4 regions of the Pseudomonas sp. MF6755 genome follow, and region 1 is predicted to be linked to each of the others. Evidence: riboswitches for the same ligand, from Rfam matches in the RefSeq annotation. Region 1 holds a riboswitch; each other region holds the start of a gene.
The links. A riboswitch is a leader RNA that binds a small molecule or an ion and turns the genes downstream of it on or off. The one in region 1 is predicted to bind cobalamin.

Region 1 (5,501 bases):
CGGGCGGTGGGTTGCTGAACGGATGGGGCTGGACCCCTACGCAATCCTGCCGGTTTGCATCGCGGTGATAGCGCTGGGCGCCTATGGCAGCTACCAATGGCTGGAGAAAGCAACCTATCGCACGCTCAAGCGTTGGCTGGGCGTTGAGGAGCGGGTAATTATTTCCCGACAAAAATACTAGGACTTTGTACCTCTGTAATGATTTGGCGTAAACTGCCGGCAAGCCTGTGAGGAGTTTCCATGACTGCCATAACCATTACCGACGCCGCCCACGATTACCTGGCTGACCTGCTGTCCAAGCAGAACACCCCGGGTATCGGCATCCGCGTCTTTATCACCCAGCCCGGCACCCAATACGCCGAGACTTGCATTGCCTACTGCAAGCCTGGGGAAGAGAAGCCTGAAGACACCGCCCTGGGGCTGAAAAGCTTCACCGCGTACATCGATAACTTCAGCGAAGCCTTCCTCGACGACGCTGTGGTCGACTACGCCACCGACCGCATGGGCGGCCAGTTGACCATCAAGGCGCCCAACGCCAAGGTGCCGAACGTCAACGCCGATAGCCCGGTCAACGAGCGCATCAACTATTACCTGCAAACCGAGATCAACCCGGGGCTGGCCAGCCACGGGGGCCAGGTGAGCCTGATCGACGTAGTGGATGACGGTATCGCTGTATTGAAGTTCGGCGGCGGTTGCCAGGGCTGTGGCCAGGCGGACGTGACGTTGCGCGAAGGCATCGAGCGCACCCTGCTGGAGCGTATTCCTGAGCTCAAGGGCGTACGTGACGTGACCGACCACACGCAGAAAGAAAACGCCTACTACTGAGTAAGGTGTTCACTGCGAGCATAAAAAACGGCGCCCCGTGAGCGCCGTTTTTTTTGATTTAAATTCAGTAAGTTGCTGTTACCCACGGATTCAAGCCTGCGTTCGGCCAGCGTGGTTTGACGGGGCGCCTAAGATCAAAAGCCAGATCAAGATCAAGAGCGGCTCGCTTCGCATCGTAGTTATCGTTGTCAGCTACGAAGTTGTGTAGATACCCATGCTCATCGGGGGCAAGGCCCCTCCCACATTTTTCTGTATTTATTAATAAAAATCAGTGTGTTGATTTTACTTTGTGAAGTAAAAAATCAAGGCCGATAAAGGTGTGCATGCCCGGCCCGATACAGCGACGACTCACTGAAACTGTCACTGGCCAGCACCCGGCCCACCAAAATCAACGCAGTACGCCGGAACCCCTTGGCTGCGACCTTGCCGGCAATATCCGCCAGGGTGCCGACGGCCCAGTCCTGATCCGGCCATGTAGCCCGGTGCACCACGGCTATCGGGCAATCGGCGCCATAATGCGGCAGCAGCTCGGCGACGATCTTCTCCAAGTGGTTGACACCCAGGTGAATCGCCATGGTCGTGCCGTGGCGAGCCAGGCTGTCGAAGTCTTCACCGGCCGGCATGCTGGTTTTATCGGCATAGCGGGTCAGGATCACGCTCTGGGCAATGTCCGGCAGGGTCAGTTCGGTTTCCAGCAGCGCCGCACAGGCCGCCACTGCCGTGACCCCGGGAATGATCTGGAAGGGGATGCCCAGCTCACGCAAGTGGCGGATCTGCTCGCCTATAGCCCCATACAGGCTTGGGTCGCCGGAGTGCACGCGTGCCACATCCTCGCCGTTTGCGTGGGCAGTTTTGATCAGGTCGATGATCTGCTCCAGGTGCAGCTCGGCGCTGTTGACCACCTGTTGCGCCCGATGGCCTTCCAGCACCGCCGCAGGTACCAGCGAGCCGGCATAGATGATCACCGGGCAACTGCGGATCAGCCGCTGGCCCTTGACGGTAATCAGTTCCGGGTCGCCGGGGCCTGCGCCGATGAAGTAGACGGTCATGGAGGATTCCTGTTGAAAAACGGGCGAGCATGAAGATTGCTCATGATCGAGAACGGCAATTATCGGGTTTTTAACCGGTACAGGCTAATGCAAAGGCGGCCTGGGCGGTTTTCTTGCGGGTGATCAGCAGGCGGGCAGGGCCGTGGGCGAGTTGCTCGGCCAAGGCCAGGGCGGCGCTTTCGGCGATGCCGTAACAGCCAGTATGGGCAAAAGCCAGGGCTGACTTGTGGCTCAGGCGGTGTTCATAACCGGCCAACTGTTGCGCACTGAAACACTGGAGTGGCAAGTCCAGCAACTGGGCCAGGGCCAGCAACCCGGGTTCATCCTGTTTGCGATCAATGCTCGCCAGCGCCGTAATGCGTTGGCGCTCGATGCCGCCTTCGGCTAGCGCACTGTCAAACAGGCCCAGCAGGGTGTGAACATCACAACCCCGCTGGCAACCCAGGCCGACTACCAGGGTCATGCCGAGTATTGATCATCGCGGTTGCGGCGGAACAGCCAGGCGCTGATCAGGCCCAGGGCCAGCCAGAACGCCACGTTGGTCAACTGCGAGGCGATCTTGAACTGCGCTTCGAGAGCCTCCGGGGCCAACATCGAATGCACTTGTGGCTGTGGCGCACCGATGATATGAGGCACGGCAAGGATCGCCACGCCCAGCACTTTCAACAGCCAATTGCGCCCGAACACGATCAGCGCGATACCCGCAGCGGTGGAAGCTGCGGTGCCGATCCACCAGGTCTGGCGCAGCGCAAGGTCAGCCGCTGCAGTGCCCGGTAATTCCGGTGGCAGGCCCAGGGTGGGTGCCAGCACAAAGGTCGCGTAACCCGCCAGGCCCCAAAGCAAACCCTGGGCGGTGCGGGTCGGTGCGCGCAAGGTGTACAGGCCGGCCAGCATCAGCGCAAACCCGACCGCCACTACCAGGTTGCCACCGGTAGTCGACAGCACGCGCTGCCAGCCATCTTCCGGCTCCCAAGCTTCGGCGTCGTGGGTGTGGGCAGCGGCCCCTGCGGCATGTTCATGGGTGACTTCGGCGACAGCCGGAGCCTTTTCATAGGTCTCCGCCTGCAAAATCAACGGCGCGACCCACAAGCTTTGCAGCAGGGTCAGCAGCAGGGCGGCCAACAAGCCGGTGAACCCTGCGGTTCGGGCGATACGCTTGATCATGTCGGCAAGTCTCAGTGGCACGGGAACGCGGCGCTGTGGCGGGTATCGTGGGCCGCGTTGTGCACGGCCTCGATATGCGAGAAGCCGGCGAAATACACAAGGCACGCGCCCAGGATCGACGCACCGATAGCGGCAGTCAGGCGTTGGCTCAAGGTGGCGGTGCTGCTGGCGGAGTGCGAAGTGCTGCTGATGATCGACATGGCGCGTCCCTTTCGAGTGTCAGGGTGAAACGAGCGCATGAAAACCCCGCGAGCCAGGCACGCAGGGTTCTGAACAGCGCCCGCCCACCGCGGGTTTGTTATCTGATTTTTTCGGGCCGGTCTCCGGGCTTGCGAGGGGCGGCTCTTGAAAGAGTCCAGCCTGATAAGCATCTCCTTCCCATGCACAGCACAGTGGATTTGACGCTTCGCTCGCTTACCGTTGCGGGGGCAGCACCGGAGTTGCCATAGGTCTATGGCGCACCGATTTCCCGTTTCACCCTGTGAAGGGCACCCGAAACAAGATGTGTAGGAGAGCATGAGCGGGAGTTATGCGTCAATGAGGGTTGTATGGCATTCAGGGTTTGGCCCTTCCCCGTGGATGGAAAGGGCACTGTTGAGTTCAGTCATACCCCTAGAGGCAGCCGGCTATCGTTCGCTGCACCGGCCTTCAAGGTTTTACTCGGCAAAAGCGACTGTCGAACGGCGTCCGGCGGCCACATTCTCTGCATCATCGAGGGTAAATGTGCCGTTGAGCGGGAACATGGTGCTCCCGCCAATCAAGTCGAGTTCCTTGAACACGTCTTTGCGCTTCAAAGTCTCCGCCGCGATCTCGCTCTGGCGTGCTGTTGGCGGTGTGCCTCGCAGCGGCACTCCGTCAGCTGTCCTCTTGAGCGAATCGCGGGTGATGGTTTCGGAGTCGAACCTGGGGTCATGCAAGGCGTCCATATTGTCGATGATTTCTTGCAAGAGCTCCTCGCGAGTCAGCAGGTCGACGGGCCGTTCGCTGGTGGTGGTCTGCGGATTTTCTCGCTGGGTGATAGCGTGCGTTTCGGCAGGCGGTGCTGTATTGATGTGTGGCGAGACTGTGAGTGCCATTGTTGACTCCATAGAATGTTGGGTGAACCACGCATCAATGGCCTTGATGACGTGGCAGAGAGTTGTGGTTTGCGCTGCGCAAATGATTCCTTGAACCGACAAGTAATTTGTTTCAAGTTGATTGGGCCTCGCGTCGTGCAGGTGAGCGCTTCTGTGGCGTGCGAACGATCAATATTGACCGGTTCTCCCGCACTGCGTAGCCTTGCACCCTCGAGGTTCTTCGGCCCAGGTCGAAGCTAAGAAGGGAACGCGGTTCAAGCCGCGGCTGCCCCCGCAACTGTGAAGGGTTCAGTTGACTGCCACGCCACTGCCGAGACGGCGGGAAGGCGCAGTCAGCGTTGGTCGCAAGACCTGCACGCCCCAAGCCAGGAGACCTGCCTCGTCACCGATTTTCCAATTCAACCGGGCGGGGTGATCCGGTGACGAAATCCGCTGCTGCGCGATGCCGCAGGGCCTGTCGTCCCGTATGCCCGCCCCAAAGGGCATCCGATGAAAACACTGGCCAAACTTCCCGTCACCATCGTTACCGGCTTCCTGGGCTCGGGCAAAACCACGTTGCTGCGCCATATGCTCGACAACGCCCAGGGCCGTCGGATTGCGGTGATCGTCAACGAGTTCGGCGAGCTGGGCATTGACGGTGAAATCCTCAAGCAGTGCTCCATCGGTTGCACCGAAGAAGAAGCCAACGGCCGCGTGTACGAACTGGCCAACGGTTGCCTGTGCTGCACCGTGCAGGAGGAATTCTTCCCGGTGATGCGCGAACTGGTTGCCCGTCGCGGTGACCTTGACCATATCCTCATCGAAACCTCGGGCCTGGCCCTGCCAAAGCCACTGGTACAAGCCTTCCAGTGGCCGGAAATCCGCAGCGCCTGCACAGTCGATGCGGTGATCACCGTGGTCGACAGCCCGGCCGTGGCCGCTGGTACGTTCGCCGCGTTTCCGGATCAGGTCGATGCCCAGCGCAAACTCGACCCGAACCTGGACCACGAGTCGCCGTTGCACGAACTGTTCGCCGATCAACTGGCCAGCGCCGACCTGGTGATCCTCAACAAAGCCGACCTGATCAGTGCCGAAGACCTGGCCCGCGTGCGCCTGGAAGTCGCCGAAGAGCTGCCGCCGGCGGTGAAGGTCATCGAAGCCAGCAGCGGTCGCCTGCCCCTGGACGTGCTGATTGGCCTGGGCGCCGGGTCTGAGGAACACATTGATGCACGCCACAGCCATCACGATCACCATCACGAGGGTGAGGACGACCACGATCATGATGCCTTCGATTCCATCTCCATCAACCTGCCCCAAGCCGACGAAGCCGTACTGCTCGAGGCCTTGACGCAATTGGTTGTCCAGCACGGCATTCTGCGTATCAAAGGCTTCGCCGCGATCCCGAACA
Region 2 (5,501 bases), on a different contig from region 1:
TAGATGTATGACCCTGAATTTGCACACCCTGAGAGGTGATACACCATCACTTCGTTAAACAAATTTGTAAGCAGTGACTGACAGCAGTATGCGCTTATTCGTACAGCGTGCTTGTTTTAGTCCGGTGTGAGTGCGCGACACTCCCGCTCCATGCGCCAGAAGCAGTCCTCTTCACCCACAATGCACAACCCCAGGCGCTGATACAGCCTTTTTGCCGGGTTGGTCTTGAACACGGTCAAGCGTAAAAAACCCAGGCCCTCGGTGCCTGTCTTGAGCGCCATCTGTTCCAGCACCCAACTGCCCGCACCCTGCTTGCGGCAGTGTTCCAGCATGTGCAACTCACGAATATACAAGGCCTTTTCGTCGCGACTCAGACTGACAAACCCCATTACGCCATCATCGTTGCACACCAGCCAGTTCTCGCGACCCGCCCAGGCGGTGTCGAAGCCGTCGTTGGACCACAGCAAACCGTACTGCAGGTAGTAGCGGTTCATGGCTTGATAGGTGAGGCTTCGGGCAAACGGCAGGTCCTGGTCCGTCGCCTGGCGCAGGTGAAACGCCATGTTAGACAGCGACCACTTGGCCAGCCCACAGCCCATCCTCGCGACGGGCGATCACCAACGCGTCGCCGACCCCGGGTGCAGCGGCAAGCAAGTTGCCATCCCCGGTCCAGATCGCACTGCGCCCTGCACAGGCCCAGCCTCCCGAAGGGCCACCATGATTAGCCATCAGTACCAGCATGCCATGCTCGGCTGCATAGCCTTGAAGCAGCGCGCTGTCCGCCGCGTAGCCACCCTCACTCACCAGCACGCCGGCCGCATACGCCGTGGCACCCGCTTCAGCCGCACGCCGTGGGTGGCTGGCGTGGGAAAAGTCCGCGCACACCGCCAGCGCAATGCGCTCATCTCCCCACGCCAGGATCTCGCCGCCCTGCCCGGCTACAAATGCCAGCTCTTCGCCAGAGTGCAGATGCTGCTTGGTGTAGACGCCCACTGAACCGTCCGCTCCCAGCACCAGCGCGCCAATCAGCACGCCCGCGTGTGGCGCCAGCCGTACCGGCATGCCCACCACTGCCGTCAATCGCAGCTCCCGCGCCATCTCACGCAGCGGAACCAACACCGCGCTCTCGGGGGTAATAGCCAAGTCCGCCGCCAGGAAGGGTTCATAGCCCGTCAACGACAATTCCGGAAAGACCAACCATTGCACACCCTGCTCTGCCGCGGCCCGCATCATGGCAAGGTGCCGCTGGATATTGGCCGCTACGTCGCCGGGGATGGAAATGGTTTGCGCGGCAGCAAGGGTCAAGGCAGTCATGGTCGCGTCCTGGCAATCATTGTTTAAGTGTCATCAGCATATCGGCACACACCCATAGCCGTAAGTCCCCCCACACGATAGAAATTACTGATTGAATCCACCGGTACGCCTCTAGTAAGCTCCCCCCATCATTTGGAGAGCCACCATGTTGCAACTCACCCACACTCAGGTTTGCCCTGCTGCCAGCGCCTTGCGCTCGGTGTCGGCCACCCGTGTGAACGGTTCGAGCGCACTGGCCGGCTTTTATTTTGGGTATTGGTTTAGCCACTGGCGCGCCTGATACCTGAAATCGGCGCCCACTACTCAAGGGGTCGCCTACCAGAGAAATCTAAACCCCCGGTCGGCTCCCCGACCGGGGGTTTTGTTTTTTCAGCCTCTAATAATTTGTTTGCTCAAGACCACTTAAAGGAATCAAGCCATGAACTACGCCACCTATTACCGCTACGACACTTGCACTGCATGGCGATTTAGCCAGCTCCGTTCGGGACAGCCTGCCGCCTCCGACCGGTCACCCCGTGGTGGCAAGCCAACACACGTAGCCGATACGGCCAATTGTCGAACACCCCAGTAGGCCAAGCGCGCGGGAATCGCCCGCCGCTTGCCCAGGAAGCCTTGAATATGAACTCCTCCGTCGCCGCTTTGCCCCGCTCTGCCATGAAAAGCGCCCTGTCTTGCGCCAATGAAGCCCTGACCCAGCGCCTGCCCAGCTCCCTTGAACTCAAGCACCAACTGCCCCTCAGCCCGTTCCTCAATGAACAGATCCACGCCCACCGCCAAGCGGTGCGCGCCATCCTCAATGGTGAAGATTCACGCCTGCTGGTGATAGTGGGCCCGTGCTCGATACACGATCCGGAATCGGCCATGGAATACGCACGCAACCTGAAGAAGCTGGCGCTTGAAGTCAGCGACCAGATGCTGCTGGTGATCCGCGCCTACGTAGAAAAACCCCGCACCACCATCGGTTGGAAAGGCCTGGCCTACGATCCGCACCTGGACGGCAGCGATGACATGGCCGCCGGCCTGACCCTGTCCCGCGAGCTGATGCGTGAAATGCTGCGCCTGGGCTTGCCGATCGCCACCGAGCTGCTGCAACCCATGGCTGCCGGCTACTTCGATGACCTGCTCAGTTGGGTCGCGATTGGCGCGCGCACCACTGAATCGCAGATCCACCGCGAAATGGCCAGCGGCCTGGGCATGCCTGTGGGCTTCAAGAATGGTACCGACGGCGGCGTCGCGATTGCCTGTGATGCGATGCGGTCCGCCTTCCACCCGCACCGCCATTTCGGCGTCGACAGCCAAGGCCACCCGGCGATCATCCAGACCCCAGGCAACCCCGACACTCATCTGGTACTGCGCGGTGGTCATCGCGGGCCGAACTACGATGCGCAGAGCGTGGCCCAGGTGAAGCAGGATCTGGCCAAGTCCAAAGTGGCGGCGCGAATCATGGTCGATTGCAGCCATGCCAACAGCGGCAAAGACCCGCTGCGCCAGCCGGCGGTATTCAACGACGTGCTGGAGCAGCGCTTGCAGGGTGATACGTCGCTGATCGGCATGATGCTTGAAAGCCACCTTTTCGAAGGCTGCCAGCCGTTGAGCCCTTCGATGAAGTACGGCGTGTCGGTCACCGATGGCTGCCTGGGCTGGAACGGTACCGAGCAGTTGTTGCGCGATGCGGCCGAGCGATTGCGGGACCACCGCAAACCGACTGACGGATAAAGATCAAAAAATATGGGAGGGGCAGCAGGAATGGGAAAGTTGACGAACGGTCGTGCGAATGTTCAGATGCCCTCCTGTTTCAGGTGCCCCCTGCCGCCGTGCTTGGGGTGAAACGGGAAACCGGTACGCTCGCTCGAGCAAGTCCGGTGCTGCCCCCGCAACGGTATATGCGTGATCCCTTCGATACACCACTGTGGCCATCGCGCCATGGGAAGGTGGAGGTATCCAGACGCATGAGCCCGGAGACCGGCCTGGAATTTCTGTTTGGCAAACTCCTGCGGTGGGCGGGCATGGGCCGGTATTGGCGTGTGCTCGATGCCTTCTCCTGCGTGCTTCTGCGAAGATACTTTCGAGAAGACTATGATTCGACGTTCATTCACTCCCTTGATCGGCTACCTGTTCAGCCCGTTGCTGCTGGCTGACGACAACGCCCTGATACTCAACCCGCAAATCGTCTCGGCGCCATCGGTGGAGTCCACCACCGTCGCAGCCATGGCCCAATACGGCAGTAAAGTCGAGGTGGTCAGCCGCGAACAGATCGAGCGGGCCGGACCTGCCGCCGACGTATCCCGGGTGATGCAGATGTTCATTCCCGGGCTGTACGTAGCGCCGAAGAACGGCCCGTTCGACTACGGTACCTATTCCCTGCTCGGCGGGCGCAACGATGACACCCTGATTCTGCTCGACGGCGTGCGCCTGAACAATCGCCTGTACGGCGGCCTGTACCTCGACACCCTGCCGGCCAACGCTATCGAACGCATCGAAGTACTCAAGGGTGGCCAGAGCCTGCTGTTCGGCACCCAGGCAGTCTCGGGGGTGATCAATATCGTCACCCGCAGCCCACAAACGCGTACGGCTTCCGGCGAAGTGAACCTTGGGGTCGATACCTTCGGTGGCACCACCGGCGACGCGCGGGTCGAGAAAATCTTCAACAACGGTTGGGGCGACCTGGGCTTATTGGCCTACGTCAGCCGCAATGCGTCCGAGGGCTACCAACCGTTTCGCAACCGCGATATGAAAAACGTCACGGACAAACGACGCTCCTACGAAGTCACCACCTTCGGCACCAAGGCCATTCAATCCATTGGCGACGATTCGCGCCTGGAACTGTTCTACCAATACGCCGATGCCAATCTGGATTTCGCCCGCCCGGTGGCTTCCCACAAGACCACCAACGACCGCGTTCAGCAGATCGCCACGGCGACCTTCGAGCAGAACATCAACGAACGCCTGAGCTATTTCGTCAAGGGCCATATCAACGATTGGGACACCCGTTATACCCGCATCAACAACCTCGAAGGCGGTGGTACGAAGGTCATCAACCATAACGACTACTGGGGTTTTACCGACTGGGGCGTGCAAGCCGAGGGCAAGGCCGAGTTGCCGGGAGGGCATGTGTTGATCGTCGGCAGCGATAACCAATGGTTCAAGGGCCAGGACGATGTGCTGGTAATCGACGACAACAAAGCCCAGGCCCACGCGCTGTACACCCAACTGCGCCCACAGATCGACGCCATGCCCGACTGGCATCCCAGCATTGGCGTGCGCCACGAGGCCATGAGCGGCGGTGACAGTGCCACCGTCGGCATGCTCACCTCGCTCTACGACCTCAACGATAACTGGGCAGTACGCGGCCAATACGGCACGGCTTACAAGCTGCCCAACGCCGAGCAGCTATTCGTCAATGAAGATGACGAAAAGGGCAACCGCAACCTCAAGCCGGAAAAAAGCCGCAACGCCGAACTGGGTATCGACTACAAGGGCCTGCTTGCCGGGCGCGATTTCAACGCCAGCGTGACCCTGTTCAAGCGCAAGATCACCGACCTGATCACCCTGGACGGTGTGCAGTGGGTCAATGGCCAGGGCCAGATCCAGATGCGCGGTTTCGAGGCCGACGCCAAGCTGGCGCTCAACAACCAATGGAGCGTGCAGGCGGACATGACCCGCAACCTTACCGAGTCGCGTGCCGGAGTCACCATCAACGATATCCCGAGCTTCTTTGCCCGTTCACGCATTGGTTTCGAATCGGAAAACCGCTTGTGGGGTGCAGGTGCGGCCATCCGTTATATTCGCGATGTCATCAGCTCCAAGCAGGTCGAGTACGGTCATTATTCGGTGGTAGACGCAGACGCCTATCGCTACCTGGACACTGCGCACCAGCACCGCGTGAGCCTGCTGGTGGAAAACCTGTTCGACCGCGACTACGTCACCAGCCGCTCCAACAACGTCGACAACCTGGGCCGACCGTTCACCTCAGAGGTGCGTTATACGTATCGCTTCTGATGACCGACATCATACAAATCGACGGGGTGGATACCCATCCCGACTGGTCGCGTATCCCCGACCACGCCCACCATGTATTGCTGTGCACTGGCCCGCGCTGCACCCAGCGCGGTGCCTTGCAGCTGTGGAAAACCCTGCGCCGCCGCTTGCTGGAACACCGGCGCATCGAAGTGCCCGGCGGCGTGCTA
Region 3 (5,501 bases), on a different contig from region 1:
GGGCCGGGCATGGTCGAGGCGCTACGCATGCTGACGCCGGGCATAACGGATGAGGCGCGCCGGCAGCCACCGCTGTCACCTCTCTATGGGGACTTTGCAGGCATGCCACCCGCGCTGATGTTTGTGGGCGAGTTGGACCCGCTCAAGGACGACACGCTGCTGATCGCCGAGCGCTGGGGCGGGGTCGAGGCGCATCTGCTGCCGGAAGCGGCCCATGGGTTCATTCATTTTCCGGTGGCGATGGCCGCTAGCGTGCTGGCTTACAGCCGCAAGTGGATAGCGAGTCGAATCCTTGGCTATGAGCGCTAGCATCCAGGCCGTGACGGCCGCTGACATTCCCGAAGTGTTGCGCTTCGTTTTGCAGGCTCGTGATGAGATTTTTCCAAAACTCAAGGCGACCGGGTTACCGGATGACCTGGCGCAGTTCGAAGCCATCTACCTCAAGGGCGACGGTCAGTTTCTGATTGCTCGTGCCGAAGGCCGGATCGTTGCGGCGGTGGGTTACCTGCCGTATGACGGCCGCTTTGCACAGTTGAACTACCAGGGCTGCAAGACAGTGGAAGTGGTGCGCCTGTACGTACTTCCGGCCTTCCGGCGCTTTGGCCTGGCGGGTGAGCTATACCGTTCGCTGGAAGCGTTGGCGCGGGCGGATGGGGTGGAGATGGTTTACCTGCATACCCACCCATTTCTGCCCGGCGCGATTGATTTCTGGATCCGGCAGGGGTTCGAGGTGGTGGACGTGGAAGCTGACCCGGTATGGCAGACCACCCATATGCACCGACCTCTGTAGATCAAATGTGTCAGGTAGAGCGCAGGCGTAGGATTTGCGCGCCATCAAACGGGTCCGTCAGGTAATGCCCCTGCACCCCGAATGTCTCTTGCAGGCGCTCTGGCGTCAGCACCTCCAGTGGTGTGCCCAGTGCCACCAGCCGCCCGCGATCCAGAACGGCCAGGCGATCGCAGGTCAGCGCCTGGTTCAGGTCATGCAGGGCGATCAAGGTGGTTACCGGCAAGCCTTGCACACCTTTTAATATCGCCAGTTGATGCTGGATATCCAGGTGATTGGTCGGTTCATCCAGCAACAGAATCTGCGGCCGCTGTGCGAGGGCGCGGGCGATGTGCACGCGTTGGCGTTCGCCGCCCGAGAGGCTGCGCCAGGCGCGTTGGCTCAGGTGGGTGGCGTCCACGTCGTGCAACGCTTGGCGCACGATGGCGTCGTCTTCGCGAGACCACGGGCTCAGTGCCGACAGCCACGGCGTGCGGCCCAACGCCACGGCGTCGAACACGCGAATGGCGTCATCGGTATCGGCTTGCTGTTCCACCACCGCCAGCTGTTGCGCGATGGTGCGGCGCGATAACTCATCCAGGCGCTTGCTGCCCAAGCGTACTTCACCGCTGCCCGGTGCACGCAAGCCGGCGAGCAATTTGAGCAGGGTGGATTTGCCCGAACCGTTCGGCCCGACGATGCCAAGGGTTTCACCCAGCTCTACGTCCAGGTCAATACCGCGCAGCAACTGCGCCTCACGCACCTTGAAGCCCAGGCCGCTGCAGCTCAGTACACTCATCGCGCATTCCTCCGGCCAATCAGGATCAACGCAAATACCGGAGCACCCACCAAGGCAGTGACCACGCCCACGGGAATCACCTGGCCCTTGATCAAGGTGCGCGAGAGTACATCAGCCGCGATCAAGAACAGTGCGCCGCCAAGGGCGCTGGCTGGCAGCAACCGCGAATGTCCGGTGCCGAGCAACAGGCGCATGGCATGGGGAATCACCAGGCCCACAAAGCCGATGGAACCCACGATGGACACCATCACCGCCGTCACCAACGCGGCGCAGGCCACCAGCACAAATTGTACACGGCGCACCGGGATACCGAGGGAGGCCGCCGAGTCGCTGCCGAAGGTGAAGGCGTCCAGTGCGCGGCGGTGCCACAGGCAAACTGCCAGCCCGGCGACCGCCACCGGCACCGCCAGCCACACCGACGGCCAGCGCACGCCGCTGAGGTTGCCCAGCAGCCAGAACATAATGCCGCGGGCCTGTTCGGAGCTGGCGGACTTGGTGATCAGGAATGCGGTCAGGGCATTGAACAACTGCGAGCCGGCGATGCCCGCGAGGATGATCTGCCCGGTGCCACTGGACGAACCGCTCGCCCGTGCCAGCAGAATCACCAGCGCAAACGCCGCCATCGCTCCCGCAAACGCACCCGCCGACAGTGACACCAGGCCGCCACCCACACCGATCAAGGCAACGAGGACCGCGCCGGTCGACGCGCCGGCGCTGATACCCAACAGGTACGGATCCGCCAGCGGGTTACGCAGCAGCGATTGCAGGATTACCCCACAGGTCGCCAGCCCCGCGCCACAGGCAGCGGCGACCAAGGCGCGGGTGAGGCGGTAGTTCCACACCACGCCTTCATCGATGGGGTCCAGCACGAAGCCTGCGGCCCAGAGTTTATTGGCGAGCACCTGCAACACCACCTGCGGCTCGATGGCGGTTTCGCCGATAGCGACACCAGCGAGCAGTGCGATTAGGAGCAGTGCCAGGGCAAGTAGGGTGCGCATCATTTGCCCAGGTCGTAGCCGTCGATGGCCGCGGCCAGTTGTTCCAGGCCGTCGAAGGTGCGCAGGCTGGCCTGCAACGCCAGGGCGTCGAGGATGATGATGCGGTTGTTTTTCACCGCGTCCATGTTGCGGGTCACGGGGTCGTTGCGCAGGAAGGCGAGTTTCTTTTCGTGGTCGTCGGCGGGGTAGCGGCGACGGTCCATGCGTGCGATCACCAGGAACGTGGGGTTGGCCTTGGCGATGGTTTCCCAGCCGACGGCGGGCCATTCTTCGTCGGACTGCACCACGTTGCGCAGGCCAAGGGTTTGCAGCATGAACTCAGGGATGCCCTTGTGCCCGGCCACGTACGGGTCGCTGGCCATTTCGGCGCTGGAGAACCATACCAGCGCGCTTGCCTGCTTCAAGCCTTTGCCCTGCGCAGTCGCGATGGATTTGGCCAGGCGCGCCTTAAGCTCATCGTTCAACCTCTGGCCGCGTTCCTGTACGTCGAAAATCTGTGCCAGTTGGCTGATGCTTTTGTAAATCGTCTCGATGCGAAACGGCTCCAGCCGCGTGCCATCGGCACCGACCAGGTTGTCCTTGCCTTCGCAGTCGGAGGGCAGCAGGTAGGTGGGGATCTTCAGTTCATGGAATTGCTCGCGGGTGCCGACCACGCCTTGCGGGCCCACCACCCATTCCAGCTCGGCGGCTACCAGTTGCGGGCGCTTGGCGATCACCGCTTCGAAGCTCGGCTCATTGTTGGCCAGGCGCTCAATGCTGTCGTCCTGCGCCTTGTACTGCGCCAGTACGTTGTTGAACCACAACGAGGTACCGACCACTTTATTGCCCACGCCCAAGGCGTAGAGCATCTCGGTGGCGGCCTGGCCGATGGTTACGCTGCGCAGGGGGGCTTGCAGGAAGGTGAGGGTGCTGCCGCAGTTTTCCATGGTCAGCGGGTAGTGGGTGGGCGTGGCCTGGGCCAGGGCACAGGCACCCAAGCCTGCGATCAGGGCGGTAACGCGTGGCAGCATGGGGTGATCTCCGTGTGAACCGAGGTGCGGCAGGGGAGGTACGGCTCGGAAACACGCCCATGGAGGCTGCAGGAGTGCAGGGCCAGGATGTCCTTCCCGGACACCCCGCCGGTTAGTCATAGTGCTGGGCCGGCAGGTCTCCTGACTGATGCGTCATCGCCACGCCCCAGCCTTCCCGGACGTGGTCCAGTGGCATTCAGGGGCAGGCTCAGCACCTACAGTTGCGGGGGCAGTTTCGACTTACGCGTGGGGGCGTTTCGAATTCCCTATTAGTCCCATGTGGGAACCGGCGGCGGTATGGTAGTCGATCGCGAGGCTTAACGGGAGCTACGCTGGCGGCAGGCGTGAAGTTGCTTGCCACAGGTGATCAACTGGATTATTTGCGATCCAGCCACACTGTTTTGGCATTGCAGAACTCGCGTACGCCGAAATGCGACAACTCACGGCCAAACCCGCTTTTCTTCACGCCGCCAAACGCTACCCGAGGGTCTGACACGCTGAACGCGTTGACGAAGACCCCGCCGGTTTCCAGTTGGTTGGCGATGTCCCGGGCTTTCGCCGCGTCGGTAGTAAAGATACTGGCGGTGAGGCCAAACTCGCTGTCGTTGGCCAGGGCCACAGCATGCTCGGCATCGCGGGCGGTGATGATCGACGCCACGGGGCCAAACAATTCCTGCTTGAACGAGGTCATCTGATCGGTGACGTCGGCCAGCACGGTCGGTTCGTAGTAATTGCCCGCGCCTGGGACTTTGTTGCCGCCCAGCAGCAGGGTCGCGCCTTCTTCCAGGGTCGCCTGGACCTGGCCGTGCAGTTCGTCGCGCAGGTCGAAGCGGGCCATGGGGCCGATATAGGTAGTGGTCGATGTCGGGTCGCCCAACGCCAGGGCGCGGCTGGCTTCTAGGAATCTGGCGGTGAAGGCTTCAACCACACCGGCTTCGATGATCAGGCGCTTGGCTGCGGCGCAGACTTGGCCGCTGTTCTGGAATCGGCCGATCACGGCCGCTTGCACGGCGGCGTCGAGGTCGGCGTCGTTGAGCACGATGAACGGGTCGGAGCCGCCCAGTTCCAGCACGCATTTCTTCAGTGCTGCGCCGGCCTGGGAGCCAATGGCGATACCGGCGCGCACGCTGCCGGTGAGGGTCACGGCGGCGATGCGCGGGTCGGCGATGGCGCTGGACACGCCGTCCTGGGTCGCGTTGATCACTTCGAACAGGCCGTCGGCGAAACCCGCTTTATGGAACGCTTGTTGGATCAGGTAGGCGCTGCCCATCACGTTCGGCGCGTGTTTAAGCACATAGGTGTTGCCGGCGAGCAGGGTTGGCACGGCGCCGCGCAGCACCTGCCAAACCGGGAAGTTCCACGGCATCACGGCAAGGATCGGGCCCAGCGGGCGGTATTCGATCCGGGCGCTGCCGTTGTCCACCAGCGTTGGTTCAGGGGCGAGCATGGCCGGGCCGTGGGCGGCGTACCACTCGCTGAGTTGGGCGCACTTTTCGATCTCGGCGCGGGCCTGGGCGATGGGTTTGCCCATTTCCAGGGTGATCATTTGCGCCATGTCTTCGGCTTGCTCGCGCAGGGCGCAGGCCAAGGCCTGCAGCAATTCGGCGCGCTGGCTGACCGGCTGCCGGCGCCACGTGCGGAAGGTATTGGTTGAGCGGGTGAGGGCGGCGTCCAGCTGTGCCGGGGTTTCATAAGGGTAGCTGCCGACTGTCTCGCCGTTGGCGGGGTTGATCGACAAGGCGTGGGTCTGGTGGGAAATAGCGTTCATGGCACCGTCCGGCTGAATAAGTGGAATGGGGTCAGCGTACGGGGCTGTATCTTTTCTGGAAACTGAATAATATTAAGCGATACGTTCACGATTGGAGAATGGCTTGGATCTGGTGCAGCTGGAAATCTTCAAGGCCGTTGCCGAGCAAGGCAGCATCAGC
Region 4 (5,501 bases), on a different contig from region 1:
TTTCCGCGCACTGGGCCTGGTCGGCACGCCTTATCGCTGGGGCGGCAATACACCGGACTCGGGTTTTGATTGCAGCGGCCTGATCGGCTTTGTGTTTCGCGATGCCGCCGGCATCTCCCTGCCGCGCACCACCCGTGAGCTGATCGTGATGCGTGCCCAGGACGTCAGTGAGCAGAACCTGCAAACTGGCGACCTGCTGTTCTTCGCCACGGGCGGTGGTTCACGGGTCAGCCATGCGGGGATCTATGTCGGGGAAGGGCGCTTTGTGCATGCGCCGCAAACCGGCGGTACGGTGAAGCTCGATACGCTATCCAAAGCGTATTGGCAGAATGCTTACCTGAGTGCCAAGCGGGTGTTGCCGGGGAATCTGGCACGCAATCCTTGAAAGCAGCGGTAAGCTTCAAGCTCTAAGCTGCAAGAGGGCGCAACGCCTGCTTGCAGCTTGCAACTCTGCTATTTAGCAGCCGACACCCGCCAAACCTTATTCCCCACATCATCCGCCACCAACAAATCTCCCTGCTGGTCGATCACCACGCCCACCGGCCGGCCCATGGCTTTCTCGTCGCTGTTGAGAAACCCGGTCAGCACATCCACCGGTTGTCCTTTCGGCTGACCGCCTTCAAACGGCACGAAAATCACCTTGTAACCACTGTGCGGCTTGCGATTCCACGAACCATGCTGGCCAATAAATGCGCCGTTGCTGAACTGCGCGGGCAGTTTGTTGCCCTCGGCGAAGGTCAATCCCAAAGAGGCTGTGTGAGGGCCTACCGCATAGTCTGGCGCGATGGCCTTGGCGACCAGGTCCAGATTTTGCGGGGTCACGCGCACATCCACATGCTGGCCGTAATAGCTGAAAGGCCAGCCATAAAACCCGCCATCCTTGACCGAGGTGATGTAGTCGGGCACCAGATCGCTACCGATCTCATCGCGCTCGTTAACCGCGGTCCACAGTTTGCCGCTCTGTGGCTCCCAGGCCATGCCATTGGGGTTGCGCAGGCCAGAGGCAAAAATGCGGTGCTGGCCGGTAGCGCGGTCGACTTCCCAAATCGCGGCGCGGCCCTGTTCTGCCTCCAAGCCGTTTTCGCCAACGTTGCTGTTGGAGCCGACGCTTACATACAGCTTGCTGCCATCCTTGCTGGCGACCACGTTTTTGGTCCAGTGGTGGTTCAAGGGGCCACCCGGCAAATCCACGACAGTGGTGCCTTGGGCTTTGATCGCGGTTTCACCTGGCTGGTAGGGAAAGCGCAGCAACTTATCTGAGTCCGCTACATACAGGTCGTTACCGACCAGCGTCATGCCAAAGGGCGAATTGAGATTCTCCAGAAACACCGTGCGGGTTTCCGCCACGCCGTCGTGATCGGCGTCGCGCAATAACGTAATGCGGTTCGGGCTCGGCACGCCTGCGCCGGCACGCCCCATGACTTTTTCCATCACCCAGCCACGCACGCCCTTGGAATCATCCGGCTTGGGCGGTGCATTGGTCTCGGCCACCAGCACGTCACCGTTGGGCAACACGTAGAGCCAGCGCGGGTGATCCAGGCCCTCGGCGAACGCGGCAACCTGGGTGCCTGCGGCGGCCGTTGGCTTGGCGCCTTCAGGCCAGCCAATCGCCGGGGCGATATTGACGGTGGGGATCAGGGTCTTGTTCGGCTCCGGCAGTTTGGGCGAGGGCCCGATGCCGTCGGAGACCTGCAGGGTAGAGCTTTCACCGCAGGCCGCGAGGCTGCCTGCGAGCATGATCAGTAAGGCGAGTCGGGTTTTATGCATGGTTTTCTCCTTAATACCTGTAAGGGTAGAGAAGCACGGCGTACGGATGGTTCAAGTACAGAGCCAGCTTTAATTGACGCTCCACCCCCAACCCACTAACCTTCGCGGCTTGTTCCAGGTGCTCTGTGGCGCACGCGTCGACAGAGTGAAACAGGGAAGCCGGTGAGTGAGCGCACTTGTACACAGTGCTGCCGCGATTCCGGCGCTGCCCCCGCAACGGTAAATGAGTCAAGACGGTGCTGTTTGCCACTGTATCGCCCGCGATATGGGAAGGCGCGCCCTCGGCTGCTTCGATAAGACGCGCCACTCATGAGTCCGGAGACCGGCCTTGAACATTCAACAGCATCACGGTGGGCGATGCTTGGCTGTCTGTTTTTTCTTTTTCCTGCCCGCCGTTTTTGTCCAGCCCCAACGGAGAGCTGCCATGACTGATTCCCCCGACCGCGACGAACGCCACCTGGCGCGCATGCTGCGCAAAAAAGCCGTGATCGACGAACGCATCGCCAATTCCCCCAACGAGTGCGGCCTGCTGCTGGTGCTGACCGGTAACGGCAAAGGCAAGAGCAGCTCGGCATTCGGCATGTTGGCCCGGGCCATGGGCCATGGCATGCAGTGCGGTGTGGTGCAGTTCATCAAGGGGCGTAACAGCACTGGCGAAGAGTTGTTCTTTCGCCGTTTCCCCGAGCAGGTGCGCTTCCATGTGATGGGCGAAGGCTTTACCTGGGAAACCCAGGACCGCCAACGCGACATCGCCGCCGCCGAAGCCGCTTGGGCGGTGTCCCGCGCGCTGTTGCAAGACCCGGCCATCGGCCTGGTGGTGCTCGACGAACTGAACATCGCCCTCAAGCACGGCTATCTGGACCTGGACCAAGTGCTCAGCGACCTGCAAGCCCGCCCGCCGATGCAGCATGTGGTGGTCACCGGCCGCGGCGCCAAGCCTGAGTTGATCGAAATGGGCGACACCGTCACCGAAATGGGCATGCTCAAGCACGCCTTCCAGGCCGGTATCAAGGCACAGAAGGGCGTCGAACTTTGAATCAGCCCCGTCATTGCCCAGCCGTATTGATCGCCGCTCCGGCGTCCGGCCAGGGCAAAACCACCGTCACCGCTGCGCTGGCCCGTTTGCACCGCAACCTGGGACGCAAGGTGCGCGTGTTCAAATGCGGGCCGGACTTCCTCGACCCGATGATTCACGAGCGCGCCAGCGGTGCGCCGGTGTATCAATTGGACATGTGGATGGTGGGCGAGCAGGAAAGTCGCCGCCTGCTCTGGGAAGCGGCGGGGGAGGCCGACCTGATCCTGATCGAAGGCGTGATGGGCTTGTTCGACGGCACACCTTCCAGCGCCGACTTGGCGCGGCACTTCGGTGTACCGGTGCTGGGTGTGATCGACGGCACCGCCATGGCCCAGACCTTTGGCGCCCTGGCCCTGGGCCTGGCGCGCTATCAACCCGACCTGCCGTTCGCCGGCGTACTGGCCAACCGCGTCGGCACCCTGCGCCATGCCCAGTTGCTCGAAGGCAGCCTCACCGAGGGCTTGCGCTGGTACGGCGCGCTGTCCCGCGAGACCGGCATCGAACTGCCCAGTCGCCACTTGGGCCTGGTGCAAGCCAGCGAGCTGAATGACCTCGATGTACGCCTGGACGCCGCTGCCCAGGCATTGGGCAGCAGTTGCGAAGTCGCCCTGCCGCCGCCGGTGACCTTTGCTGCGCCCACAGTTATTGAGGCCAGACCGCTGCTCGCAGGCGTGCGTATCGCCGTGGCCCGTGACGAAGCCTTTGCCTTTACCTACGGCGCCAGCCTCGATCTGTTGCGGGCGATGGGCGCCGAACTGAGCTTTTTCTCACCGATCCATGATCGCCAACTGCCTGAAGCTGACAGTCTCTATTTGCCCGGTGGCTACCCGGAGTTGCACCACCAGGCGCTGTCGGCAAACACAGCGATGCTGGATGCGATCCGTGCTCATCACGCCGCTGGCAAGCCGTTGCTCGCCGAATGTGGCGGCATGCTCTATCTGCTCGATTCGCTGACGGATGTGGACGGCAATCGCGCCGAATTGGTTGGCCTGCTGCAGGGCGATGCGGTGATGCAAAAGAAACTCGCGGCCCTGGCCCTGCAAAGCGTCGAACTGCCGGAAGGCGTACTGCGCGGCCACACTTATCACCATTCCCTGACCAGCACCGAATGGGCACCGATTGCCCGTGGCCTGAGCCCCAACGGCGGGCGCGGTGCTGAAGCGGTGTATCGGCAGGGGCGGATGACCGCTTCCTACGTGCACTTTTATTTTCCGTCCAACCCAGGCGCGGTGGCCGCACTGTTTGCGCCGGACCTTGAGACCGTTATCGCAGGCAAGCCAGCTCCCACAATTGACCGAGTTGAAACCCAATTCAATGTGGGAGCGGGCTTGCTCGCGAAGAGGCCATGACTGACAACCAATTCCCCCAGGCCGACCGCGACGCCGTCTACCGCGCCATCGCCGAGCGCCGCGACATGCGTCATTTCAGCGGCGGCAGCGTCGCCCCCGAACTGCTGCAGCGCCTGCTCCAGGCCGCGCACCAGGCGCCAAGCGTCGGCCTGATGCAGCCCTGGCGTTTTATCCGCATCAGCGACCGCCCCTTGCGTGGGCAGATTCAACAGCTGGTGGAAGAAGAGCGCGTGCGCACCGCCGAGGCCTTGGGCGAGCGCTCCGATGAGTTCATGAAGCTCAAGGTCGAAGGCATCAACGACTGTGCCGAGGTCTTGGTGGCGGCTTTGACGGACGATCGCGAGCGCCACATCTTCGGGCGCCGCACCTTGCCGGAAATGGACATGGCGTCGTTATCCTGTGCAATCCAGAACCTGTGGCTGGCGGCGCGTGTGGAGGGCTTGGGCATGGGCTGGGTCTCGCTGTTCGAACCCCAGGCCCTGGCCGAGCTGCTGGGCTTGCCACCCGGTGCCAAACCCCTGGCCGTGTTGTGCCTGGGGCCGGTGGCGGAGTTCTATCCGGCACCGATGTTGCAGCTCGAAGGCTGGACCGAGCCGCGACCGTTGAGTGACATGCTGTATGAAAACAAGTGGGGAGTGAGTCAATGAGTGTGGCCTTGCTGTGTGTCGCTGCGGTGGCGCTCGATGCGTTGCTGGGTGAACCCAGGCGCTGGCATCCGCTGGTGGCGTTCGGCAATTTCGCCGGGCGCATCGAGCAGCGTTTCAATACTGGTGGGCGTGGCTGGCGCAGCCATGGCGTGACCGCGTGGTTTATCGCGGTGGTGCCGCTGACCCTGTTGGCCACGGCGTTGTCGTGGGCGCCTGTTATTGGCTGGCTGCTGGAAATCCTGGCGTTGTACTGCGCCCTTGGCATGCGCAGCCTGGGCGAGCATGTGACCCCGGTGGCTCAGGCCTTGCGCAGTGACGACTTGGATGAAGCACGCAAGCGCGTGAGCTACCTGGTGAGTCGCCAGACCAGCGAACTGGACCGCACCGAAGTCGCTCGTGCTGCCACCGAGTCTGTGCTGGAGAACGGCAGCGATGCGGTGTTCGCCGCGCTGTTCTGGTTTGTGGTGGCCGGTGTGCCAGGCGTGGTGCTCTATCGCCTGAGCAACACCCTCGACGCCATGTGGGGCTATCGCAACGAACGCTTCGAGCGCTTTGGCTGGGCGGCCGCCAAGATCGACGATGTCCTGAACTACATTCCTGCGCGTTTGGTGGCGTTGACCTACGCGTTATTGGGTAAAACCCGCCTTGCCTTCAAATGCTGGC

Region 2: it holds a riboswitch for cobalamin, as region 1 does, so the genes downstream of both, JFT66_RS13860 (TonB-dependent receptor plug domain-containing protein) here and JFT66_RS23740 (CbtB domain-containing protein) in region 1, are expected to answer to the same signal.
Region 3: it holds a riboswitch for cobalamin, as region 1 does, so the genes downstream of both, JFT66_RS19440 (ABC transporter substrate-binding protein) here and JFT66_RS23740 (CbtB domain-containing protein) in region 1, are expected to answer to the same signal.
Region 4: it holds a riboswitch for cobalamin, as region 1 does, so the genes downstream of both, cobO (cob(I)yrinic acid a,c-diamide adenosyltransferase) here and JFT66_RS23740 (CbtB domain-containing protein) in region 1, are expected to answer to the same signal.

The regions. Positions count from the first base shown of each region.
Region 1 covers NZ_JAEKDA010000019.1:67,684-73,184, reverse strand. The annotation lists gene JFT66_RS23765 (acyltransferase family protein) at 1-181, shown strand, start outside; gene nfuA (Fe-S biogenesis protein NfuA) at 241-825, shown strand; gene cobM (precorrin-4 C(11)-methyltransferase) at 1,128-1,874, opposite strand; gene JFT66_RS23750 (cobalamin biosynthesis protein) at 1,945-2,337, opposite strand; gene JFT66_RS23745 (CbtA family protein) at 2,334-3,038, opposite strand; gene JFT66_RS23740 (CbtB domain-containing protein) at 3,050-3,238, opposite strand; cobalamin riboswitch at 3,336-3,549, opposite strand; gene JFT66_RS23735 (hypothetical protein) at 3,695-4,114, opposite strand; cobalamin riboswitch at 4,311-4,510, shown strand; gene cobW (cobalamin biosynthesis protein CobW) at 4,604-5,501, shown strand, end outside.
Region 2 covers NZ_JAEKDA010000009.1:127,390-132,890, reverse strand. The annotation lists gene JFT66_RS13875 (GNAT family N-acetyltransferase) at 117-563, opposite strand; gene JFT66_RS13870 (carbon-nitrogen hydrolase family protein) at 565-1,314, opposite strand; gene JFT66_RS30030 (hypothetical protein) at 1,460-1,594, shown strand; gene JFT66_RS13865 (3-deoxy-7-phosphoheptulonate synthase) at 1,933-3,030, shown strand; cobalamin riboswitch at 3,095-3,299, shown strand; gene JFT66_RS13860 (TonB-dependent receptor plug domain-containing protein) at 3,391-5,313, shown strand; gene JFT66_RS13855 ((2Fe-2S) ferredoxin domain-containing protein) at 5,313-5,501, shown strand, end outside.
Region 3 covers NZ_JAEKDA010000014.1:107,240-112,740, forward strand. The annotation lists gene JFT66_RS19420 (alpha/beta hydrolase) at 1-309, shown strand, start outside; gene JFT66_RS19425 (GNAT family N-acetyltransferase) at 299-790, shown strand; gene JFT66_RS19430 (ABC transporter ATP-binding protein) at 801-1,565, opposite strand; gene JFT66_RS19435 (FecCD family ABC transporter permease) at 1,562-2,566, opposite strand; gene JFT66_RS19440 (ABC transporter substrate-binding protein) at 2,563-3,573, opposite strand; cobalamin riboswitch at 3,688-3,879, opposite strand; gene JFT66_RS19445 (aldehyde dehydrogenase family protein) at 3,950-5,341, opposite strand; gene ptrR (putrescine utilization regulator PtrR) at 5,445-5,501, shown strand, end outside.
Region 4 covers NZ_JAEKDA010000002.1:81,473-86,973, reverse strand. The annotation lists gene JFT66_RS02795 (C40 family peptidase) at 1-385, shown strand, start outside; gene JFT66_RS02790 (PQQ-dependent sugar dehydrogenase) at 454-1,767, opposite strand; cobalamin riboswitch at 1,867-2,112, shown strand; gene cobO (cob(I)yrinic acid a,c-diamide adenosyltransferase) at 2,192-2,803, shown strand; gene JFT66_RS02780 (cobyrinate a,c-diamide synthase) at 2,800-4,191, shown strand; gene bluB (5,6-dimethylbenzimidazole synthase) at 4,188-4,838, shown strand; gene cbiB (adenosylcobinamide-phosphate synthase CbiB) at 4,835-5,501, shown strand, end outside.